DNA from 4 places in the Streptomyces sp. LX-29 genome. Region 4 is predicted to be linked to each of the others. Evidence: riboswitches for the same ligand, from Rfam matches in the RefSeq annotation. Region 4 holds a riboswitch; each other region holds the start of a gene.

What was found. Region 4 has a riboswitch for cyclic di-AMP ahead of LRS74_RS09410 (C40 family peptidase). Riboswitches for the same ligand answer to the same signal wherever they lie in the genome.
Positions count from the first base shown of each region.
Region 1: it holds a riboswitch for cyclic di-AMP, as region 4 does, so the genes downstream of both, LRS74_RS08145 (M23 family metallopeptidase) here and LRS74_RS09410 (C40 family peptidase) in region 4, are expected to answer to the same signal.
Region 2: it holds a riboswitch for cyclic di-AMP, as region 4 does, so the genes downstream of both, LRS74_RS19205 (C40 family peptidase) here and LRS74_RS09410 (C40 family peptidase) in region 4, are expected to answer to the same signal.
Region 3: it holds a riboswitch for cyclic di-AMP, as region 4 does, so the genes downstream of both, LRS74_RS20050 (transglycosylase family protein) here and LRS74_RS09410 (C40 family peptidase) in region 4, are expected to answer to the same signal.

Region 1 is NZ_CP089746.1:1,893,318-1,899,037, reverse strand. Features, by position in the region: gene LRS74_RS08155 (pitrilysin family protein) at 342-1,772, shown strand; gene LRS74_RS08150 (pitrilysin family protein) at 1,769-3,169, shown strand; cyclic di-AMP (ydaO/yuaA leader) riboswitch at 3,520-3,674, shown strand; gene LRS74_RS08145 (M23 family metallopeptidase) at 3,684-4,511, shown strand; gene LRS74_RS08140 (GntR family transcriptional regulator) at 4,741-5,517, shown strand.
Region 2 is NZ_CP089746.1:4,447,839-4,453,558, reverse strand. Features, by position in the region: gene pcrA (DNA helicase PcrA) at 1-1,698, opposite strand, end outside; cyclic di-AMP (ydaO/yuaA leader) riboswitch at 1,871-2,055, shown strand; gene LRS74_RS19205 (C40 family peptidase) at 2,062-3,261, shown strand; gene LRS74_RS19200 (hypothetical protein) at 3,353-3,706, opposite strand; gene LRS74_RS19195 (C40 family peptidase) at 4,025-5,095, shown strand; gene LRS74_RS19190 (MFS transporter) at 5,155-5,720, opposite strand, start outside.
Region 3 is NZ_CP089746.1:4,647,207-4,652,926, reverse strand. Features, by position in the region: gene LRS74_RS20060 (septum formation initiator family protein) at 1-184, opposite strand, end outside; gene eno (phosphopyruvate hydratase) at 336-1,616, opposite strand; gene LRS74_RS20050 (transglycosylase family protein) at 2,148-2,927, opposite strand; cyclic di-AMP (ydaO/yuaA leader) riboswitch at 2,931-3,083, opposite strand; gene LRS74_RS20045 (transglycosylase family protein) at 3,355-4,512, opposite strand; gene LRS74_RS20040 (cytochrome P450) at 4,693-5,720, opposite strand, start outside.
Region 4 is NZ_CP089746.1:2,221,580-2,227,299, reverse strand. Features, by position in the region: gene LRS74_RS09420 (metallophosphoesterase family protein) at 39-1,637, shown strand; gene LRS74_RS09415 (hypothetical protein) at 1,631-1,771, opposite strand; cyclic di-AMP (ydaO/yuaA leader) riboswitch at 2,723-2,886, shown strand; gene LRS74_RS09410 (C40 family peptidase) at 2,890-3,387, shown strand; gene pruA (L-glutamate gamma-semialdehyde dehydrogenase) at 3,522-5,162, opposite strand; gene LRS74_RS09400 (proline dehydrogenase family protein) at 5,419-5,720, opposite strand, start outside.

The DNA of each region.
Region 1 (5,720 bases), 330 kb from region 4:
TCCCCGGGCCGCCGGAGGCCCGGCTCCGAGCCCGGCCCGCGCCCTGAAACGAGCCCTGGAACGAGCCCGGCCCGCGCCCCGGAACGAGCCCCGCCCGTACCCCGGAACGGATCCGCACCGTGCCCCGGAACGGACCCGGCGCGGGCGTGCGGCCGCCCTGGAGCCGCCGCGTGCCCCCTCCCGGCAGCCTCTCCCGGCCGGCGGCCGGGTCGTCTCGTCAGCCAGCGGCGTCCGGGAACTTCGCCAGATGTCCGCGCGCTTGCATACAGTGACTGAACCGCTCATCGTGCGGCACCGCGCCGGTTCCGTACACGCTTGATCACGCGATCGAAGGGACGTACATGCCCATGGGTCACACGGCCACGCAACAGGCCGGCTCCGGCGGCCTGACAGCGACCGAGCACCGCCTGGCCAACGGCCTACGGGTGGTGCTCTCCGAGGACCATCTGACCCCGGTCGCCGCCGTCTGCCTCTGGTACGACGTCGGCTCGCGCCACGAAGTCAAGGGGCGTACCGGCCTGGCTCACCTCTTCGAGCACCTGATGTTCCAGGGCTCCGCCCAGGTGTCCGGGAACGGCCACTTCGAGCTGGTGCAGGGCGCAGGCGGTTCGCTGAACGGGACCACCAGCTTCGAGCGCACCAACTACTTCGAGACGATGCCCGCCCACCAGGTGGAGCTGGCGCTGTGGCTGGAGGCCGACCGTATGGGGTCGCTCCTCACCGCGCTGGACGAGGAGAGCCTGGAGAACCAGCGGGACGTCGTCAAGAACGAGCGCCGGCAGCGCTACGACAACGTGCCCTACGGCACGGCCTTCGAGCGCCTCGTCGCCATGGCCTACCCCGAGGGCCACCCGTACCACCACACGCCCATCGGCTCGATGGCCGACCTGGACGCGGCCTCGCTGGAGGACGCGCGGGAGTTCTTCCGCACCTACTACGCGCCCAACAACGCGGTGCTGGCCATCGTCGGCGACATCGACCCCGAGCAGACGCTGGCCTGGGTCGAGAAGTACTTCGGCTCCATCCCCTCCCACGAGGGCAAGCGCCCCCCGCGCGACGGCTCGCTCCCGGACGTCATCGGCGAGCAGCTGCGCGAGGAGGTCCACGAGGAGGTCCCGGCCCGCGCCCTCATGGCCGCCTACCGGCTGCCGCACGACGGCACCCGCGAGGCCGACGCCGCCGATCTGGCGCTGACCGTGCTCGGCGGCGGCGAGTCCTCCCGGCTGCACAACCGGCTGGTGCGCCGCGACCGCACCGCCGTGGCCGCCGGGTTCGGCCTGCTGCGGCTCTCCGGCGCGCCCTCGCTGGGCTGGCTGGACGTGAAGACCTCCGGCGGCGTGGAGGTGCCCGACATCGAGGCGGCGGTCGACGAGGAGTTGGCCCGCTTCGCCGCGGAAGGGCCGACCCCGCAGGAGATGGAGCGCGCCCAGGCGCAGCTGGAGCGGGAGTGGCTGGACCGGCTGGCGACCGTCGGCGGGCGCGCCGACGAACTGTGCCGGTTCGCCGTTCTGTTCGGCGACCCGCAGCTGGCGCTCACCGCCGTCAACCGGGTCCTGGACGTCACCGCCGAGGAGGTGCGCGCGGTGGCCGCCGCGCGACTGCGCCCCGACAACCGCGCGGTCCTCGTCTACGAGCCCGTCCAGCCGGCCGAGCAGGCCGCGGCCGCCGACGGGGCCGACACCGAGGAGAACGCGGCCGACGCCGCGGACGCCGCCGAGAACGCCGCCGGCAAGCAAGCCGGCACCACGGAAGAAGGGGAGTCGGCGCAGTGAGCGACACCGCCGCCACCATGACGTTCCACCCGCAGCCCAAGCCGGGTCTGGCCAAGCCGTGGGCGTTCCCCGCGCCCGAGCGCGCCACGCTGCCCAATGGCCTGACCGTGCTGCGCTGCCACCGCCCCGGCCAGCAGGTCGTCGCGGTGGAGATCAGCCTCGACGCGCCGCTGGACGCCGAGCCGGCCGGCCTGGACGGCGTCGCCACCATCATGGCGCGCGCCCTGTCCGAGGGCACCGACAAGCACGACGCGGAGGAGTTCGCGGCCGAGCTGGAGCGCTGCGGCGCCACCCTGGACGCGCACGCCGACCACCCCGGCGTCCGGGTGTCGCTGGAGGTCCCGGCCTCCCGGCTGCACAAGGCGCTGAGCCTGCTGGCCGACGCGCTGCGCGCCCCCGCCTTCCCCGACGGCGAGGTGGAGCGGCTGGTCCAGAACCGACTGGACGAGATCCCGCACGAGCTGGCCAACCCGGCTCGGCGCGCCTCGATGGCGCTGTCCAAGGAGCTGTTCCCGGCCGACGTCCGGATGTCCCGGCCCCGCCAGGGCACCGAGGAGACCGTCGCGCGCATCGACGCCGCCTCCGTGCGCGCCTTCTACGAGGCGCACGTGCGGCCGGCCAGCGCCACCGCCGTGGTCGTCGGCGACTTCACCGACCTCGACCTCGACCAGGCGCTCGCCGACACCCTCGGCTCCTGGACCGGCGGGCCGGCTCGGAAGCGCTCCTACCCGGCGATCACGGCCGACGACACCGGCCGTGTGGTGATCGTCGACCGGCCCGGCGCGGTGCAGACCCAGCTGCTCATCGGGCGGGTCGGCGCCGACCGGCACGACCGCGTGTGGCCCGCTCAGGTGCTCGGCACCTACTGCCTGGGCGGCACCCTCACCTCGCGCCTCGACCGGGTGCTGCGCGAGGAGAAGGGCTACACCTACGGCGTGCGCGCCTTCGGCCAGGTGCTGCGCTCGGTCGACCCCGCCACCGCGGGCGTCTCCGGCATCGCGATGCTCGCCATCAGCGGCTCGGTGGCCACCGAGGTGACCGGGCCCGCGCTGGAGGACGCCTGGAAGGTGCTGCGGACGCTGGCCGAGGAGGGGTTGACGGACGACGAGCGCGAGGCGGCCGTGCAGAACCTCGTGGGCGTGGCGCCGCTGCGCTTCGAGACGGCGGCGGCCGTCGCCAACACCCTGGCCGACCAGGTGGAGCAGCAGCTCCCCGACGACTTCCAGGGGAAGCTCTACGCCCGGCTGGCGGAGACCGGCACGGTGGAGGCGACCGCGGCCGTGGTGAGCGCATTCCCGGGGGACCGGCTCGTCACGGTGCTCGTCGGTGACGCCTCGGCCATCGAGGAGCCGGTGCGGGCCCTCGGCATCGGCGAGGTGCGCGTCGTGTCCGGTTGACGCGACGCGCTGACGCGATCGGCCGGTGCGACGCGCTGACGCGATGTGGCTGACGTGATGTGGCTGGCGCGATGCGCGCACGCGATCGGCTGACGCGATGTGAGGTCCGGTGAGGGGCCCCGACGTCCGACGGGACGTCAGGGCCCCTCTTTCGCTGCCCGCGCCCGCCCGCGCCGACCTGGGTCCCAGATCACGGCTTGGCATCCGTCAAATGTCCGTTTTATTGGAGAGATTGCCTGTCTGTGTGTGTGGCGAGCGCAACAAAAACGCTGATCTGTTTGGTGAACGAAAGAACTCGCCTCTAGCGTCGGTGCGGTTGCTCGTCATGCGTGAGCCGCACCCGCGGCAGCGAGCGACCATCGCCGAGTCCCGTGGCACGAGCCAGGGGAGCCGGGGACCCATATCCCCCTGGGGTGAATCGGGCGCCTTTCCGGAGGTGCTCGTAGGAGACCTTCCTGCTCCGAACCCGTCAGCTAACCCGGTAGGCGAAGGAAGGAAAGGAGTACGCCACCCCATGGCGTTCACCCGTGCCACCGGGAAGCACCGTCGTCCCCGCTCCGCCGCCCGTACGGGCGCGAACATCGCCGGGATAGCCACGATCGGTGGCGTCGTCGCCTCCGTCGCCTCCCCCGCGTTCGCCGCCTCGCCCTCCGGCGAGCCGGACCGCCTGGAGGACACCGGCCTCAACCAGGCGATCGTCGTCGGTGAGCACATGGCCGACCAGATCGACGCCCAGGCGCAGACCCAGGAGAACGTGGCCCAGGAGGCCGCCGCCAAGGCGCAGGCCGAGGAGGCCGCCCGCAAGCAGGCCGTCCGCGAGGCCGCCGAGGCGAAGCGCACGGCCGAGGCCGCGGCCAAGAAGGCCAAGGCGAGGGCGAAGGCCGAGCGCGAGGCCAAGGAGCGCGCCGCCCGCGAGGCCGAGCGCAAGCGGCTGAACACCTTCGTGTCGCCGATCGAGGGCTCCTACGTCTCCACCTCCTACCAAGCAGGCGGCGGCATGTGGTCCTCCGGCAGCCACACCGGTGTGGACTTCCACGCGGCGTCCGGCACCTCGGTGCGCGCGGTCGGCTCCGGCACCGTCGTCGAGGCCGGTTGGGGCGGCGCGTACGGCAACAACGTCGTCATCAAGATGAACGACGGCACCTACACCCAGTACGGCCACCTGTCCTCGCTCAGCGTCTCCGTCGGCCAGACGGTCACCCCGGGCCAGCAGATCGGCCTCTCCGGCAGCACCGGCAACTCCAGCGGTCCGCACCTGCACTTCGAGGCGCGCACCACCGCGGAGTACGGCTCGGACATCGACCCGGTGAGCTACCTCCGCCACCACGGCGTCAACATCTGACCCGCCGCCGCACGGCGGACTTCCCCCGCAAGGCCCCGGCCCCCGGCCGGGGCCTTACGCGTGTGCCCTCCGGGGCATGGCCAAAAAATAGCCATGAAATCACTCGGGCCGTCGGAAATTCCGGCCACGTGGAATAGAGTTTGTGGATCACACGTCAATCAGCTGCGTTTAGCGGGGATTACGGCGGAGGTTCGACCATGCGGGACCGGAAGTGAACGGCGATTCGACTGTGTTCCAGGGCGGCCGTCGGATTTCGGCCCATGCGGTGTGTACGGCGATCCGCGACGACATCGTCTCCGGCGCCTTCGCGCCCGGCGCGCGGCTGACCGAGGAACTGCTCGCCCGTCGCTACGGCGTCTCGCGGGTGCCGGTGCGGGAGGCCCTGCGCACCCTGGAGTCCGAGGGCTTCGTGACCAGCCGCCGGCACGCCGGGGCGTGCGTCGCGCAGCCCTCGCCGGAAGAGGTCGCCGACCTGCTCGACATCCGCGCCCTGATGGAGCCGCTGGGCGCCGCGCGCGCCGCCCAGCGGCGCACCGAGGCGCATCTGAAGGTGTTGCGCGGGCTGGTGCGGCTCGGCCAGGAACGGGCGCGTCGCGGTCAGCTCGCCGAGCTGCGCCCGCTCTGCGACTGGTTCCACGAGACGCTGGCGCAGGCCTCCGGAAGCCCGAGCCTGGCCGGGCTGCTGGTGCAGCTGCGGCGGAAGATCGATTGGATGTACGCGCTGGAGCCGGCCGGCCCCGCGTCGCCCGCCGCCCCGGCCTCACGCCCCGGCCCGCCGCGTGCGGAACCCGCGGTGGTGCGGGCCGTGGAGTCGTGGGAGGGGTATGGCGCGCTGGTGGACGCCGTGGCCCGAGGCGACGCCGAGCGGGCCCGCTCGCTGGCCGCGCTGCACGCGGAGCGCTCGCTCGCCGAGTACCGGCTCCGCCGCCCGTTCACGGCCGTGGCACCGGCCGCCGCCGTGAGGGATTCGAAACAATCCCACAACACGGCGAGCGCTCGGAATTAACACGTGGGCCGTATACACATGGCATATGAAGAATGGCGATTTCCGTCGCGGGGAATCCGTGGCTTCGCGGCGCGATCGCCTTCGAGTGAAAACAAGGCCGCGTGCCCGGATTAGCCGGGCGCGCGGCCTTGTCGTCGTGCGGAGTGGATTGACCGGAGGGGTTTCGGAGACGAATGGGGGGCGTGCTCCGTAAAGCCGCCCCC
Region 2 (5,720 bases), 2.2 Mb from region 4:
GGTGCGCTCCAGGACGGCCTCCAGCACGGTGGCGGGGCCGGCGCCCGACTCCACGACCGTGCGCAGCTCCTCCAGCAGCGTGTTGAAGCGCTTCACGGCGTTGCTGGAGCGGGCCGCCATGCCGTACGCCTCGTCGACGCGGCGCAGCGCCTGCGCGAAGGAGATCTTCTCGCGCAGCGCGAGGGCCTCGATCATCGCCTCGGCGCGCTCGCCGATGCCGCGCTTGGGCACGTTGAGGATGCGCCGCAGCGGGACGGTGTCCTCAGGGTTGGCCAGCACCCGCAGGTAGGCCAGGACGTCCCGGACCTCCTTGCGCTCGTAGAAGCGCACGCCGCCGACGACCTTGTAGGGCAGGCCCACCCGGATGAAGATCTCTTCGAAGACGCGGGACTGGGCGTTGGTGCGGTAGAAGACGGCGACGTCGCCGGCCTTGGCGTGGCCGTCGTCGGTCAGCCGGTCGATCTCGTCGGCGACGAACTGGGCTTCGTCGTGCTCGGTGTCCGCGACATAGCCGGTGATCGTCGCCCCGGCGCCGGCCTCGGTCCACAGGTTCTTGGGGCGGCGGTTCTCGTTCCGCTCGATGACCGCGTTGGCGGCGTTCAGGATGGTCTGGGTGGAGCGGTAGTTCTGCTCCAGCAGGATCGTCCTGGCCTGCGGGTAGTCCTCCTCGAACTGGAGGATGTTGCGGATGGTGGCGCCGCGGAAGGCGTAGATCGACTGGTCGGCGTCGCCCACCACGCACAGCTCGGCGGCGGGGAGCTCCTCGGTGTCGGTGCCCACCAGCTCGCGCACCAGTGTGTACTGCGCGTGGTTGGTGTCCTGGTACTCGTCGACCAGCACATGGCGGAAGCGACGGCGGTAGTGCTCGGCGACGTCCGGGAACGCCTGGAGCAGGTTGACCGTCGTCATGATGATGTCGTCGAAGTCCAGCGCGTTCGCCTCGCGCAGCCGCGACTGGTACATCGCGTACGCCTGGGCGAGCGTCTTCTCGAAGCCGTCCGCGGCCTGGCCGGCGAAGGTCTCCTCGTCGATGAGCTCGTTCTTGAGGTTGGAGACCTTCGCGCTGAAGGACTTGGGCGGGAAGCGCTTGGGGTCCAGGTCGAGGTCCCGGCAGACCAGCGCCATCAGCCGCTTGGAGTCGGCCGCGTCGTAGATCGAGAAGGACGAGGTGAAGCCGAGCTTCTTCGACTCGCGGCGCAGGATGCGCACGCAGGCGCTGTGGAAGGTCATCACCCACATGGCGCTCGCCCGCGGGCCGACCAGGTCCTCGACGCGCTCCTTCATCTCGCCGGCGGCCTTGTTGGTGAAGGTGATCGCCAGGATCTGGCCGGGGTGCACCCGGCGCGTGCCGAGCAGATGGGCGATGCGATGGGTCAGCACCCGGGTCTTGCCGGAGCCGGCGCCGGCGACGATCAGCAGCGGTCCGCCGGAGTGCTCGACGGCGGCCCTCTGCTGCTCGTTGAGCCCTTCCAGGAGCGCCGCCGGGTCGACGGCGGGGCGGGGGGCGCCGTCCCGGTAGTGGGTGTCCCTGGGCTCCCTCGGTGCGGGCACGTTAAAAGTGTCGCCGAACAGGTCGTGCGGCACCTCCTCCGCGGCCGCGTACCCGACGTCCTCGGGGTCCTCGGGCGGCGGCGGGGGCTCCTCGCCCGAAGGTTCGAGGCCCGCCAGGAAGCTGTCGTCAAAGAGGCTGCTGCTCATCGCCACACGAGTCTAGGCGTCCGCACCGACAACGGGCCGACGAAGTCACGGAATGGTGTCGGGGCAAATCGAACACCAGGCTTCCCAGGAGCCCCGCGCGTTGGCTAGCGTGCTCGCCCAAGCGGCCCGCACCGCCCGTCGGCGACCGCGCCGGCACGGGCCGCCTCCGTCGAGTCCGGCCCTGCCCCACCAGGCACCCGGAGCCGGGGACCCACACGCAGGACCGGGGTGAATCAGACCGTATCGGACCACCGGCCATCGGTGCTCTCGCTCGACACCGGCCCGTACGGACCGTAGGGCAGCCTTCCGACGCCCGAACCCGACAGCTAACCCGGTAGGCGGTCCACGGAAGGAGGCGCCTCCTTGGCGTCGCACCGCAAACCGCGCCCCCGGATATCCGCCCGGATCCAGTCCGCGCCCGCCGGCCGCCGGACGGCCGTCGGCGTCACCACCGCCGCCCTCGCCTCGGTCACCCTGCTGTCCCAGGCCGCCCCGAGCGCGCAGGCCGCGCCCCGCGCGCCCGAGCCGACCATGGAGGAGGTCAAGGAGCGGGTCGACACGCTCTACCGGGAGGCGGGCACCGCCACCCAGGAGTACAACGCGGCCGAGGAGCGCGCGGACAAGCAGCGCGCCACCGTGGACCGCATGATCGAGGACGCCGCGCGGCGCACCGAGAAGCTCAACGAGGCACGGCGCGTCCTGGGCGCGTACGCCGCGGCCCAGTACCGGCACGGCGGGGTGGCGAACACCGCGACCCTGCTGCTCGCCTCCGACCCGCAGGACTTCTTCGACCGGAGCCACCTCATGGACCGGCTCACCGGCCGCCAGAAGGAGGCGGTCGACGACTTCCGCGTCCAGACGGCGGAGGCGGCCACCCAGCGCGCCGAGGCCGCCCGGAGCCTGACCCGGCTGTCCGAGTCGCAGAAGCGGCTGCGGGCCAAGAAGGAGACCGTCCAGGGCAAGCTGGCGGAGGCCCGCACGCTGCTGTCGCGGCTGACCGCCGAGGAGAAGGCGCGACTGGCGGCGATCGAGAGGCGCAAGGAGGCGGAGGCCCGCCGCAAGGCCGCCGAACTGGCGGAGAAGGAGCGGCAGCGCGAGGAGGCCGAGCGGCGCAGGCAGCAGCCCACGCCCGACCAGGACGCCGGCGGCGACAGCGGGACCGGGACCGACACCGGGTCCGGCTCGGGCTCCGGGAGCGACTCCGGCTCACACGCCACCAAGGCGGAGCGGGCGATCGCCTTCGCCCGGGCCCAGCTCGGCAAGCCGTACGTCTGGGGAGCGACCGGCCCCGGCTCGTACGACTGCTCGGGGCTCACCCAGGCCGCCTGGAAGTCCGCCGAGGTCACCCTGCCGCGCACCACCTGGGACCAGGTGAAGGTCGGCCAGCGGGTGGCGACGTCCGAGCTCATCCCGGGTGACCTGGTCTTCTTCTACGACGACATCAGCCATGTGGGGCTCTACATCGGCGACGGAATGATGATCCACGCGCCGAAGCCGGGCGACGTCGTGAAGATCGCTCCGATCACGGAGATGCCGATCTACGGCAACGTGCGCCCGGCCTAGCCGGCGGCGCCCGGCGTCATCCCGGGGCGCCGCGGCGGGCGGGTGCGGGAACCGGCGGGCACCGGAACCGGCGCCCCCGGTCCCGGCCCGCTCAGGTCCACAGCACCGCGATGAAGACGTTCGCCGTGGTCAGCAGCCCCACCAGGCCGAAGACGGGCGTGGCGACGCGCTCCTCGTCCCGCTTCACGTAGACCAGCGCGAGGATCACGATCAGCAGCGCCATCTTGATCCCGATCTTGAGGTTGTTGACCGGCTGGTCGTCGGCCTGGTTGAGCCCGACCAGGGCCACGCCGGTGATCAGCATGGTGAGCGCGCCGTGCAGCATGCCCGGGGTCATCCGCGCCTCGCCCCCGCGCATCGCCTTCATCTGCGAGAGGAAGCCCCCGAGCAGGGCGGCGATGCCGACGATGTGGAGGCCGACGAAGACGTTGATCAGTACGTTCATGGCCTCGGAGCGTAGCCGCGGCGGGGCGCCGGCAGGCCGCGTGGGTGCCGTGCCGCTCGCGGCGGTGCCCGTATACCATCGCGCGCCCCGCGACCGTGGCGTCTTCGGAACCTCGGTCAGACCCGCGCGTTCACCTGCGGCGACCCGCCGCCCAAGCTCTCAGCTCCGGTCGCCGAGCCGCCGAATCCATTCACTCTCCCGCATCGCCCCGCCTTGGCCCCGCGCGCGGGCTTAGCGTCCTCCTCCAGACGCCGGCCCGCTCCTCGTCACGCTGCGTAGGGGCGCCGCCGTCACCCCGGAAGGAATGGTGATCACGTCGTGGCCTCGCATCGGAAGCCCAGACGGCGGCTGCTCCCCGGCGGTTCGGCCCACGCCGCCGCGGCCCTGGCCCTCGCCGGGGTCGCCGGCGCCGTGACCGGAGCCGACACCGACGCGCAGGCCCAGCCGCGGCTCTCCCCCGCGCAGGTGAAGGCGAAGGTCGACGAGTACCACCGGCAGGCCGAGGAGGCCACCGAGCGGTACAACGGCGCGAAGGAGAAGGCCGACACGGCCCGCGCCCGGTACGACGAGCTGCGCGACGAGGCCGCCCGCAAGGCGGAGCGGCTCAACGCCTCCCGTGACGCGTTGGGCTCCGCCGCCACCGCGCAGTACCGCTCCGGCTCGGTCGCCCCCGAGCTGCAACTGGCCCTCTCCTCCGACCCCGACCAGTACCTGGAGCGCGCCTCGCTCGCCGACCGCGCGGACAGCCGGCAGGCCGCGGCCGCCGCCGGCGTGGCGCGCCAGCTGCGCGGCCTCCGACAGACCCGCGCGGAGGCCGGCGGCCGACTGGCCGAGCTCCGGCGCTCCCGTGACGCGCTGGCCCGCCACAAGCGGACGATCGAGGGCAAGCTGGCCGCCGCGGAACGGCTGTTACGGCAGCTGACGGCGGCACAGCGGGCGCGGATCGCGGCGGCCGACGCACCGGCCCGGCCCGCGGCCGCGCCCCGGCCGACGAAGCAGGCCGCCTCCGCGCGGCCCGCGGCGGCGGCCCCGGCCCCCTCCGGCCGGGCCGCGCAGGCCGTCTCCTACGCGTACGGCGCCCTGGGCAAGCCGTACGTCTGGGGCGCCACCGGCCCCTCGGGCTACGACTGTTCGGGGCTCACCCAGGCCGCCTGGCGCTCCGCCGGGGTGGCCCTGCCGCGCACCACCTACACCCAGATCAGCGCCGGCCGGCGGGTCTCCCGCGACCAACTCGCCCCCGGCGACCTGGTCTTCTTCTACTCCGGCGTCAGCCATGTCGGCCTCTACGTCGGCGACGGCCAGATGATCCACGCCCCGCGCCCCGGCTCCGCGGTCCGGCTGGCGCCGGTGGACCAGATGCCGTTCACGGGGGCGACGCGGCCCGTGTGAGCGGCCGGTACCTCCGAATAGAGATGTCACCGTCCACGTGACTGTCATCGACGCAGGTGTCAGCCAAGGACCAGCAGGGTGGCGAGCGCCGGGCCGAGGGCTCCGCCCATGAGGTAGGCGAGCTGGAACAGGCCGATTCCGGTGGGGCGTTGGGAATCGGGGACGGCGGAGGCCGCGGTCATGGACTGGGTGGCGTTGACGCCGGTGGCACTGAAGACGGCGAGGCCGATTGCCACGAACAGGATGATCGCGCTGTGGGCGAAGATCGCCGCCGTTGCGGCGAGTACCCCCACCGCGATCAGGATCGCCCGCACCCTGGTGTGACCCAGGCGCGCGGCGACGGCCGCGAAGCCGAGGGTGAGCGCGGATCCGATGATCATGGCGACCATCTGGCCCGTGGCCACCGAGCCGGTCGACCAGTCGGCCCGGTCGGCGATCAGCTGCGGGATCGCGAACAGCAGCGTGAAGTACGACGCGGACAGGGCGAGGGCGATCAGGACCGAACTGCGGAAGAGCCGGGAGCGCAGGGCGACTGCCGGGACGTAGCCGTCCGGGCGGCGACGTATGTGCAGGGACAGCAGTGAGCCGGTGACGGCTGCTGCGGCGAGGGCGGGCAGCGGGTTCG
Region 3 (5,720 bases), 2.4 Mb from region 4:
CGAACTGTCGTGTCGGATAGGCGAGGGCGACGACGAGGGAGCAGAGGACCAACGCGAGCAGGGCGGCGCGCCCGGTGAGGCGGCCGCGGCGCGGGGTGCGCGCGCGGTAGACCCGGGCGGCGGCCTGGCCGCCGAGCGCCTTCAGCCTGGTCGCGGTGGAGAACCGATCCCGGTCCCGAGCCATCTCCCGCCTCCCCGTCAGCCGTGACACATACGCACGTACGTCCCCGGACACGGTACGGGACCGCGGCCGGGGACGTACGGAAGCTGGACGCATCGCCGTGACCGGCGGTGTTCGTCAGCCCTTGAAGCGCGGGAAGCCGAGCTTCAGGGCGTCAGCCCTTGAAGCGGGGAAACGCGCTGCGACCCGCGTACACCGCGGCGTCGTCGAGGATCTCCTCGATGCGCAGCAGCTGGTTGTACTTGGCGACACGCTCGGAGCGGGCCGGGGCACCGGTCTTGATCTGGCCGCAGTTGGTGGCGACGGCCAGGTCGGCGATGGTGACGTCCTCGGTCTCGCCGGAGCGGTGGGACATCATGCACTTGAAGCCGCTGCGCTGGGCCAGCTCGACGGCGTCCAGGGTCTCGGTGAGCGAGCCGATCTGGTTGACCTTGACCAGCAGGGCGTTGGCGGCGCCCTCCTCGATGCCGCGGCCGAGGCGCTCCGGGTTGGTGACGAACAGGTCGTCGCCGACGAGCTGGACCTTGTCGCCGAGCTTGGCGGTGATGGTCTTCCAGCCGTCCCAGTCGTCCTCGAACAGCGGGTCCTCGATGGAGACCAGCGGGTACGCCTCGACGAGCTCGGCGTAGTACTCGGTCATCTGGGCGGCGGTGCGCTCCTGGCCCTCGAAGACGTAGGAGCCGTCCTTGTAGAACTCGGAGGCGGCGACGTCCAGCGCCAGCGCGATGTCCTGGCCCGGGGTGTAGCCGGCCTTCTGGATCGCCTCCAGGATCAGGTCCAGCGCCTCGCGGTTGGAGTCGAGGTTCGGGGCGAAGCCGCCCTCGTCGCCGAGGCCGGTGGAGAGGCCGCGCTCCTTCAGCACCGACTTGAGGGTGTGGTAGACCTCGGTGCCCCAGCGCAGCGCCTCGGAGAAGGACTCCGCGCCGACCGGCGCGATCATGAACTCCTGGATGTCCACGTTGGAGTCGGCGTGCGAGCCGCCGTTCAGGATGTTCATCATCGGGACCGGCAGCAGGTGGGCGTTGGGGCCACCCAGGTACCGGAAGAGCGGGAGGTCGGACGCCTCGGAGGCGGCGTGGGCGACGGCCAGGGAGACGCCCAGGATGGCGTTGGCGCCGAGCGAGGACTTGTCCGGGGTGGCGTCCAGGTCGAACATCGCCTGGTCGATCAGGCGCTGCTCGGTGGCGTCGTAGCCGACGAGCTCCGGGCCGATCTGCTCGATGACGGCGAGGACGGCCTTCTCGACGCCCTTGCCGTTGTAGCGGTTCTTGTCCCCGTCACGCAGTTCGAGGGCCTCGAAGGCGCCGGTCGAGGCGCCGGACGGCACGGCAGCACGACCCGTGCTGCCGTCGTCGAGGCCGACCTCGACCTCGACCGTGGGGTTGCCTCGCGAGTCGAGGATCTCGCGAGCTACGACGACGTCGATGGACGGCACGAGGGTCTCCTTCGTATGTGTCTGGGTTCTGCGACACGAGCCTAACGGGCCCGGGGCGCTGTGCCCGCCCTTCGCCCGCCGGACGAGACGGCGCACACCCCAAAAGCCCTGATCGTGGGGCGAATCGGCGGCTGTTCGCTGAGCGGAGAAGGCGCACGGCCCCGGCGGGGCGCCCGTTACGGGGGGTGGGGCGCGCCCGGCCGGGGCCGGCGTGGGGGCTCAGCTGAGGCTGGGGCGGCTCAGCCGAGAGGGGGACTGCGGGGATGTGGGGACGAGGGGGACGATCCCCTGACTCCCGACCGCGCACGCACTGCGGCCGGGCGCGCACTCCGGCCCCGCGCGCACTCCGGCGAGTGAGCCGAAGGGCGCGCGCGCACTCAGGCGAACCGAGCCCTGAAAAGGGGGCTAAGCGGCTCTGGTGAAGTCGGCTGCGGTTCGGCAGCGCCCTGAAGGGGCGCGGGGAACTGCGCGACCAGCCACAACGGGCCCGCAGGCGAACGACGGCCCGTCACGGCACTTCCCGCGGAGCCCTTAGCGCAGGTCGAGCATCTGACCCGGGTAGATGAGGTCCGCGTCGCCGACGATGTCGTCGTTCAGCTCGTAGAGCTTCTGCCAGCCGCCGTCGACGTGCTGCGCGGCGGCGATGGTGGACAGCGTGTCGCCCGCCCTGACCTGGTACTCGCCGTCGCCCTTCTGGATGGTCTTGGGGGCGGCGTGGCGCGGCGCGGACTGCTGCGGCTGGGCCTGGCGCTCCTGGGAGCGGTTGGCCTTCGGGGCCTGGGTGGTGCGCTCGGGCTGCGGCTGGGCGGTGGGCCGGGCCTGCGGCTGGGACTGCTGGTGCGTCTGCGGCCGGGACTGGGCCTGCGACTGCGACTGGGTGTGGCTCTGGCTCTGCGACGGGGTGTGCGCCTGGGAGCCGCCCGAGCCGGAGCCCTGGCTGCCGCCGCTGGTCAGGTTGACGCCGCACTTGGGCCAGGCGCCCTTGCCCTGCCCGGCCAGCACCTTCTGGGCGATCTCGATCTGCTGGGACTTGCTGGCCTTGTCGGCGGTGGGCGCGTACTGCGTGCCGCCGTAGGCGGCCCAGGTGGAGGCCGAGAACTGGAGGCCGCCGTAGTAGCCGTTGCCGGTGTTGATGGACCAGTTGCCCCCGGACTCGCACTGCGCGACCTGGTCCCACTGCTCGGTGGTGGCCGCGTTGGCGGCGGTGGCGCCCATCAGCGGGACGGCGACCGCGGCGCCGGCGACACCGGCGAGGGTGGCGATGCGGGTGACCTTGGAGGGACGACGATGCTTGCCCTTGCCATGAAGCATGTTGGGTTTCCTCACCGACGCCTACGAGGTGAGCTGTCGGGTTCGGGCACGTGAGTTGCCCGGCCGCGTGCGGTGACCGCGTGCGACTTCACCCCTAGCCGGAGGGCCCGGCACATACGTTGGGTCCCCCGCTCCTGCCTTCGGCGCTTGCGCGTCGACAATCCCTCCGACCGCTGGCAGGACTCGGCGTGACGGTCGGTGGCACTCGCGGTGCGAGCGATGACGACGGTAAGCACATCCCCCCGGAGAGCTCAAACCCCAACATCCGTGGAATCTCAGCCCCGTTTGGACCGGGGAACCCACATCGCCGCAGGTCAGAAGTGGCGTACGAAGGCGGGACACGGGCGATACACCCGAATAGGCGAAGAGATCCATATCTCACTTTCACCAAACTCGGGCATACCGCAGCGAACCGCCTTCGTCAGCACTACTTCTGAGTCTTCGACGCCTTCGTGGCGTCCTGGTCGGCGCCGGTCTCCGGAGCCTTCTCGGCGTCAAGTACCAGCTGCTGTCCGGGTTGGATCACGTTCGGGTCCTTGCCGACGACGCGCTCGTTGGCGTCGTAGAGCGCCGGCCAGCCGCCGGGAACCTTGTTCTCCTCGGCGATGACTGACAGGTTGTCACCGGGTCGCACGGTGTAGTCGCCGGGGCCGGTGGAGCCGTCCCGGCCCTCCAGGCCGTCGCGCGAGGCGTGCCGTCCGCTGCGCTGGTCGCCGTCCTCAGGGGCGCGGGTGTCCGGCTGGCCGCGGTGGCGCCCGGTGCCCTCGCGGGTGTCGGTAGCGGGGCCCTCGTCCACGCCGGTGCCGGTTTCGCCGTCCCGGCCCCCGGGGGTGCCCGGCTCCGCCTCGTCGGGCTGACCCGGTCGGCCGGTGTCCGACGACCCGTCGGAGCCTTCGGAGCCGTCGGAGCCGCGCGGGTCCCGGGAGTCGCCTCCGGAGTCGTCGGAGCCCCCGTCAGGCGCCTGGGGGTCCACGGGATCCGCGGGCCCCTCGCGGTCGTCGTCACCCCGCGGGTCCTCGCCCCGGTCCGAGCCCTGGTCGGCGCCCCGGTCCGCGTCCTCGCCCTTGCCCGCGTCCTGGCCCTCGCCCTTGTCCGCGTCCTGGTCCTCGCCCTTGTCCGCGTCCTGGTCCGCGTCCTTGTCCGCGTCCCGGTCGGCCTCCTCGCCCTGGTCCTTCTCCTTGTCCGTCTCCCCGGAGGGGCGGTCGGGAGTCTCGGACGGGATGGGGTCGGGCTCCGGGGGCAGGGTGCGGCCCGGGTCCACCTCCGGGGCGCTGCCCCCCTGGGTGAGGCCGGCGTTGACCGCGCAGCCCGGCCAGGCGCTCGGCCCCTGGGCCTTCAGGATGCTCTGGGCCACGGCGATCTGCTGCGAGCGGCTGGCCAGATCCGGACGCGGGGCGTAGTCGATGCCACCGTGGCTCTTCCACATGTCGAGCGTCAGCTGGAGCCCACCGTAGAAGCCGTTGCCCTCGTTGGCGCTCCACATCCCGCCGCTCTCGCACTCGGCGACGCGGTCCCAGGTGGCGGTGTCTGCGGCGTTCGCACTGGTCGCACCCATCAGCGGCAGCGCGATGCTCGCGCCGGTCACGCCGGCTGCGACGACGATGGCCGGAGCCTGACGGGGACGGCGATGTCTACCAGTGCCGGAGCGCATACGTACGGGCCTCTCGTGTGGCGGCTGAGTCGAGGGTTGAAGATAATGCGGCCACCTGACAGTCACAAGTCGATGTAGTGGAGGTCACGCAGAGATCACATAGTTGATTCCGCGTCATTTTTCAGACGCGGAGAACTCCACCGGGAGGGTGCGCAGCCCCCGCATGATGAGCCCGCCACGCCATCGCAGATCGCTCTCCTCGGCCGCAAGTCGCAGGTCGGGCAGGCGGCGCAGCAGGGTCGCGAGGGCGGTCTGCGCCTCCAGCCGGGCCAGCGGCGCGCCCAGGCAGTAGTGGATGCCATGGCCGTATCCGAGATGCTGGTTGTCCCCGCGGGAGAGGTCCAGGGTGTCCGGATGGCGGAAGCGCTCGGGGTCGCGGTCGGCCGCGGCCAACACCACCAACACCGGGTCGCCCGCGGCGATGCGCTGCCCGCCGAGCGTCAGCGGCTCGGTGGCGAACCGCCAGGTCGCGATCTCCACCGGTCCGTCGTAGCGGAGCAGTTCCTCCACCGCCGTCGCGAGCAGCTCCTCGTCCCCCTCGGCCACCGCCCGCTCGAAGCGCGCCCGCTGCTCGGGGTGGCGCAGCAGCGCGTAGGTGCCGTTGCCGATGAGGTTGACGGTGGTCTCGAAGCCGGCGAACAACAGGATGAACGCCATCGCCGCGGCCTCGTTCTCGGTGAGGTGCTCGCCGTGGTCGGACGCGCGGATGAGACCGGAGATGAGGTCGTCGCCCAGGGCGTTGCGCTTGCGGTGGATGAGCTCGGCGAGGTAGCCGCGCATCTTCTTCACGGACCGGGCGACGCCGCCGCGCGGCCCCTTCCCGTGCCGGATCATCATGCCGGCCCAGTCGCGGAAGTCCTCCTGGTCCTCGCGCGGCACGCCGAGCAGATCGCAGATCGCGTAGATGGGCAGCGGAAAGGCGAACTCGTGGATGAGGTCCGCCTCGCCGCGCCCGGCGAAGCCGTCGATGAGCCCGTCGGTCAGCTCCTGCACCCGCGGCGCGAACTCCGCGACCCGGCGCGGGGTGAACGCCTTGGACACCAGCCGCCGCAGCCGGGTGTGGTCCGGCGGGTCGATGTTGAGCAGATGCGTCATCAGCTCGGCCTTACGCTCGCCGGGGATCCCCGTCTTCCCCTTGGCGT
Region 4 (5,720 bases):
ACGGCTGGAGGTCGGCGGCCCCTGGGACCTTTCGACGCATGGACACACCACGCACCGGCATCCCCCGGCAGCTCGCGGACCGTATGTCGATGGCCGAGCAGCACGCCTACCTGCGCGCCAGGTTCTCCCGGCGGCGGGTGCTGCGCACCGGTGCGGCCGGAGCGGGGGCCATGGCCGGCGCGGTGGCGCTGGGCGGGGCCGCGTGCGGCGCGGAGCGGCCGGCCCCCGCGCCGACACGGGTCCGCTCCGTCGCGGTGGGCGGGGTCGACGGCTCGCTGGTGGCCCCGTTCGGGCGCCACCTGGCGTTCGGCGCCGATCCCCGCACCCAGATGCGGATCTCCTGGCAGGTGCCCCTGGCGGTGCGGAAGCCGTACGTCCGCGTCGGTCTCAAGCCCTGGGAGCTGAGTCGCAGGATCGAGGCGGAGGTACGGCGGCTGCACACCCCGCCGCTCAGCGACCGGCTCCCGGCGGTGGAGCAGTACTACCTGCACGCCGCGCTGGACGGGCTGCGCCCGGGTGTCACCTACTACTACGGCGTCGGCCACGACGGCTCCGACCCGGCCGACCCGCGCCGCTTCTCCTCCCTCGGTACCTTCCGCACCGCCCCCGCCCAGGCCGAGAGGTTCGTTTTCACCGCCTTCGGCGACCAGGGCATCAGCTATGACGCGCTCGCCAACGACCAGCTGATCCTGGGTCAGAACCCGTCCTTCCATCTGCACGCCGGCGACATCTGCTACGCGGACTCCTCCGGGCAGGGCGGGACCGACGACACCTATGACGCGCGGCTCTGGGACCAGTTCCTGGCACAGACCGAGTCGGTGGCCGCACGGGTCCCGTGGATGGTCACGACCGGCAACCACGACATGGAGGCGTGGTACTCCCCGGACGGCTACGGCGGTCAGCTGGCCCGCTGGTCACTGCCCGAGAACGGCCCCGACCCGCGCACGGCGCCCGGCGTCTACTCCTTCGTCTACGGGAACGTGGCCGTGGTGGCGCTGGACGCCAACGACGTCTCGCACGAGATCCCCGCCAACCGGGGGTACACCGAGGGGAGGCAGACCCGCTGGCTGGACCGCCGGCTGGGGGAGCTGCGGAAGACCCCCGGCGTCGACTTCATCGTGGTCTTCTTCCACCACTGCGCGTACTCCACCACCAGCGCGCACGCCTCGGACGGCGGCGTCCGCGACGCCTGGGTGCCGCTCTTCGAGAAGCACGGGGTGGACCTGGTGGTCAACGGACACAACCACGTCTACGAGCGGACCGACGCCATTCGGCGTGGCGGGGAGTCCCGTCCGGTGCCGATCGGTGGGGAGACCGACCCCACGCGCGACGGGATCGTCTACGCCACCGCGGGCGGCGCCGGCGCCCGGCTGTACTCCTTCCCGGTCCCCGACAGCTACGAGGGACACGAGAAGGACCTGGACCACGTGGACACCTACCACTGGACCAGGGGTCGGCAGAAGAGCCCGGAACAGGTGGAGTGGTCGCGGGTCCGCTACACCGGCTTCTCGTTCCTCGCGGTGGAGGTCGATCCGGGCGGGCGCGCCCCGCGGATGAGGGTCACCACGCTCGCGGAGTCGGGCGAGCGGGTCGACCACTTCACGATCACCCGCCCGCGCCGCGTCCGACCTCAGTGACCGGTGGCGCCGCCGTTGTCGCGGCGGTCGAGCGCCCGCTGCAGCGCGGCGGCGGCGTTCTTCCGGTCGGCGTCGAGGTGGTCGGTCTTGCGGCGGACGGTGTGGCGGGCGCGGCGGACGGCGGTCTCGGCCATGGTCACGTCTCCTCTTGCTGTTGAGAGCCCCGAGAAGGTGGATATGAAGCCGTGAGGGGCGGGGGCCGGGTGCGGCAGGGGTCACCTGCGCCAGCACCGGGCCGCATCCGCCGTCGCTGGATGGAGCGACATGTTCGGCTGACACCAACGTAAGCCAGCGGAGCCGGGCTGTCTGCACAATTAGTCGGACGTCCTACTATCTGAGACGTGGAGTTCCGCCGGGGGCGGGGCCGGATGCGGTGCCCCGGTCGGGCGGCGACCCACCGGGGCGGGTGCGCCCAGGGGCCTGATCTCTGTCGGACGGCTCGACTGTCCGGGTGGCCCGCCTGTCCGGGTGGCCCGCCTGTCCGGGTGGCACCGCGGCCGGGTGGCCGGGGCGCCGGGCGGCCGGACGGCTCGAAGCGTGTCGTTGCCGTGGGTTCCGCGCGCCTCCGCGTCGGGGCGCGGCGCGCGGAGTCGTCGCCCATGCCCGACCGGCGGGTTCCACCGGGCGGCCCCGCGGTGCGCCACGCAGCCGGCTGCCGCCGGGCGCCCCCTGTCGAGCGCCCCCGACGAGCGCCCGAGGACGCGTCGGAGCGCCGCCGCGATGGCCACCGCCTCGGTGCTGGCGGGCCCCTTTCATCCCCGGCGCGAGCGTGCCGGGCGTCGCGGCTGACGCCCCGCCAACCGCCATCTCGGCTTGACCGATGACGACCCGTTGTGCGCCGGGCCCGGTTCCCAGGTCACGGGCGGGTTACGGGCGGTCCGTCGACGCCCGCTCAGTCACCGTAAAAATCCCCCTACTTCCGTCATGACGGGCGTGGCGCGCCCGGCGTGCTAAGCCGTGAATAAGTTCACAAGTGATCGTTTCAGCTCGGTATTCCGGCCGTTCATGACGCAGTATCCATAACCGTTGTTCAGTCCCCGTCATCCCGACGGGGCGATCCGGGCGGACGCCGAGTCCTGCCACCGCTCGGATCCACGCTCGGAACCACGAGTTCGGCAGGAGCGGGAGACCCAAGCACGACGGGCCACGAAACCGGTGGCCCTTGGGGTGAAGCCACGCATGTGGCCGGGCAACTTTGTCAGCCCGAACCCGACAGGTCATCTTTCGTAGGCGGATGACGAAGGGCTTTTGCATGTCCACGCGTTCTCCGCGTACTCGCATACCCGCGCTCATCTCCAAGGCCGGGGCGACCTGTGCCCTCACCACCGCGGCTGTCGCCGCGACCGCCCTCGTGCCCGTCATGTCGGCCGAGGCCCAGGCGGCCACCCAGGCCAAGCCGGCACCGGCCAAGACGGCGTTGAAGGTCGCCGCCTCGAAGAAGGGGGCTCCCTACCGCTGGGGCGCCACGGGGCCGAACGCCTTCGACTGCTCGGGGCTCACCCAGTACTCGTACAAGAAGGCCGGCAAGAAGCTGCCGCGCACGGCGGCCTCGCAGTACAACAAGACCCGGCACATCTCCAGGGGCTCCCGCAAGGCGGGTGACCTGGTGTTCTTCCACTCCGGCTCGAACGTCTACCACGTGGGCATCTACGCCGGTAAGGGCAAGATCTGGCACTCTCCGAAGCCCGGCAAGTCGGTGCGGCTGGAGAAGATCTGGACCAGCCAGGTCTGGTACGGCCGGGTCAGGTAGACCAAGGAGGTCAGGCCAGACGCACATCTCCCTTGCGGTGCGGCGGCGCCGCAATGGAAACCGCCCCCCTGCCGGCGTGAGGACCGGCAGGGGGGCGGTGTCTTGGGACGGACGTGCCGTCAGCCGTCAAGGGCTCAGCCCATGTGCGGGTAGCGGTAGTCCGTCGGCGGGACCAGCGTCTCCTTGATGGCGCGGGTCAGGGTCCAGCGCATCAGGTTCTGCGGGGCGCCCGCCTTGTCGTTGGTGCCGGAGGCACGGCCGCCGCCGAAGGGCTGCTGGCCGACGACGGCGCCGGTCGACTTGTCGTTGATGTAGAAGTTGCCCGCGGCGAAGCGGAGCTTCTCCATCGTGTACGCGGCGGCGGCGCGGTCGTTGGCGATGACCGCGCCGGTCAGGGCGTAGTCCGAGACCGACTCCATCTGGGTCAGCATCTCGTCGTACTTCTCGTCCGAGCTGTCGTCGTACACGTACACCGCGAGGATCGGGCCGAAGTACTCCGCCTTGAAGACCTCGTTCTCCGGGTCCGTGCACTCGATGACGGTCGGGCGCACGAAGTAGCCCACCGAGTCGTCGTAGCTGCCGCCGGCGATGATCGTGCAGCTCGGGTCGGCGGCGGCGCGGTCGATCGCGGCCTTGTTCTTGGCGAAGGCGCGGTCGTCGATGACGGCACCGATGAAGTGCGACAGTTCGGTGACGTCACCCATGGTGATGCCGTCGACCTCGGCCGCGAACTCCTCCTTGAAGCCGTCGTTCCAGATGGAGGCCGGGATGTACGCGCGCGAGGACGCGGAGCACTTCTGGCCCTGGAACTCGAAGGAGCCGCGGGTCAGCGCGGTCTTCAGCGCGGCGCGGTCGGCGCTCGGGTGCGCCACCACGAAGTCCTTGCCGCCCGTCTCGCCGACGATGCGCGGGTAGGAGCGGTACTTCTCGATGTTGTTGCCGACCGTCTTCCACAGGTGCTGGAAGGTCTTGGTCGAGCCGGTGAAGTGGATGCCCGCCAGGTCGCGGTGGTTCAGGGCCACCTCGGAGACGGCCAGGCCGTCGCCCGTCACCAGGTTGATGACGCCCTTCGGCAGGCCGGCCTCCTCCAGGAGCTGCATGAGCAGCACGGCGGAGTGCGTCTGCGTCGGGGACGGCTTCCACACGACCACGTTGCCCATCAGGGCCGGGGCGGTCGGCAGGTTGCCCGCGATCGCGGTGAAGTTGAAGGGGGTGATCGCGTAGACGAAGCCCTCCAGCGGGCGGTGGTCCATGCGGTTCCACACGCCCGGCGCGTTGGCCGGGGGCTGCTCGGCCAGGATCTGGCGGGCGTACGCGACGTTGAAGCGCCAGAAGTCGACGAGCTCGCAGGGGGTGTCGATCTCGGCCTGCTGGGCGGTCTTGGACTGGCCCAGCATGGTCGAGGCGGCCATCGTCTCGCGCCAGGGGCCGGCCAGCAGCTCGGCGGCGCGCAGGATGATCGCCGCGCGGTCGTCGAAGGAGGTCGCGCGCCAGGCCGGGGCGGCGGCCAGGGCGGCGTCGACGGCGTCCCGGGCGTCGGCCTCGGTGGCGTTGGCGTAGGTGCCGAGCACCGCGGAGTGGTTGTGCGGCTGCACCACGTCGAAGCGCTCACCGCCGCCCATCCGCTTCACGCCGCCGATGGTCATCGGCAGCTCGATCGGGTTCTGGCTCAGCTCCTTGAGCTTGGTTTCCAGACGGGCGCGCTCCGGGGTACCGGGGGCGTAGGTGTGCACCGGCTCGTTGACCGGCACGGGGACCTGGGTCACAGCGTCCATGGTGGCCGTTGTCTCCTTCGATCGAGGGGTGTGCGAGGGGGCGGGTCGTCGGCGGCTGGCGAGTGAGGGCGGTCAGCCGCGGCTGACCGGCGAGCGCGGGAAGGCTGCTGTTCCCGGGGGACGACCCCCGGACCCCCAGCCGGCCTGCCCGCTGCTCACGGTCGTCGTCGGCGGCTGACCAGCGAGCGCGGGAAGGCTGCTGTTCCCGGGGGACGACCCCCGGACCCCCAGCCGGCCTGCCCGCTGCTCACCGTCGTCAGCCGCGGCTGATCAGCGAGCGCAGGAAGAACACGAGGTTCGCGGGGCGCTCCGCGAGACGGCGCATGAAGTATCCATACCAGTCTGTGCCATACGGGATGTAAATCCGCATACGGTGACCTTCCGCTACGAGCCGCTGCTGCTCGGCCTCGCGGATGCCGTACAGCATCTGGAACTCGTACTCGTCGAGCTTGCGCCCGTACTGGCTGCCGAGCTCCTGCGCGATGGCGACCATGCGCGGGTCGTGCGAGCCGATCATGGGGTAGCCGTCGCCGGCCATCAGGATCTTCAGGCAGCGGA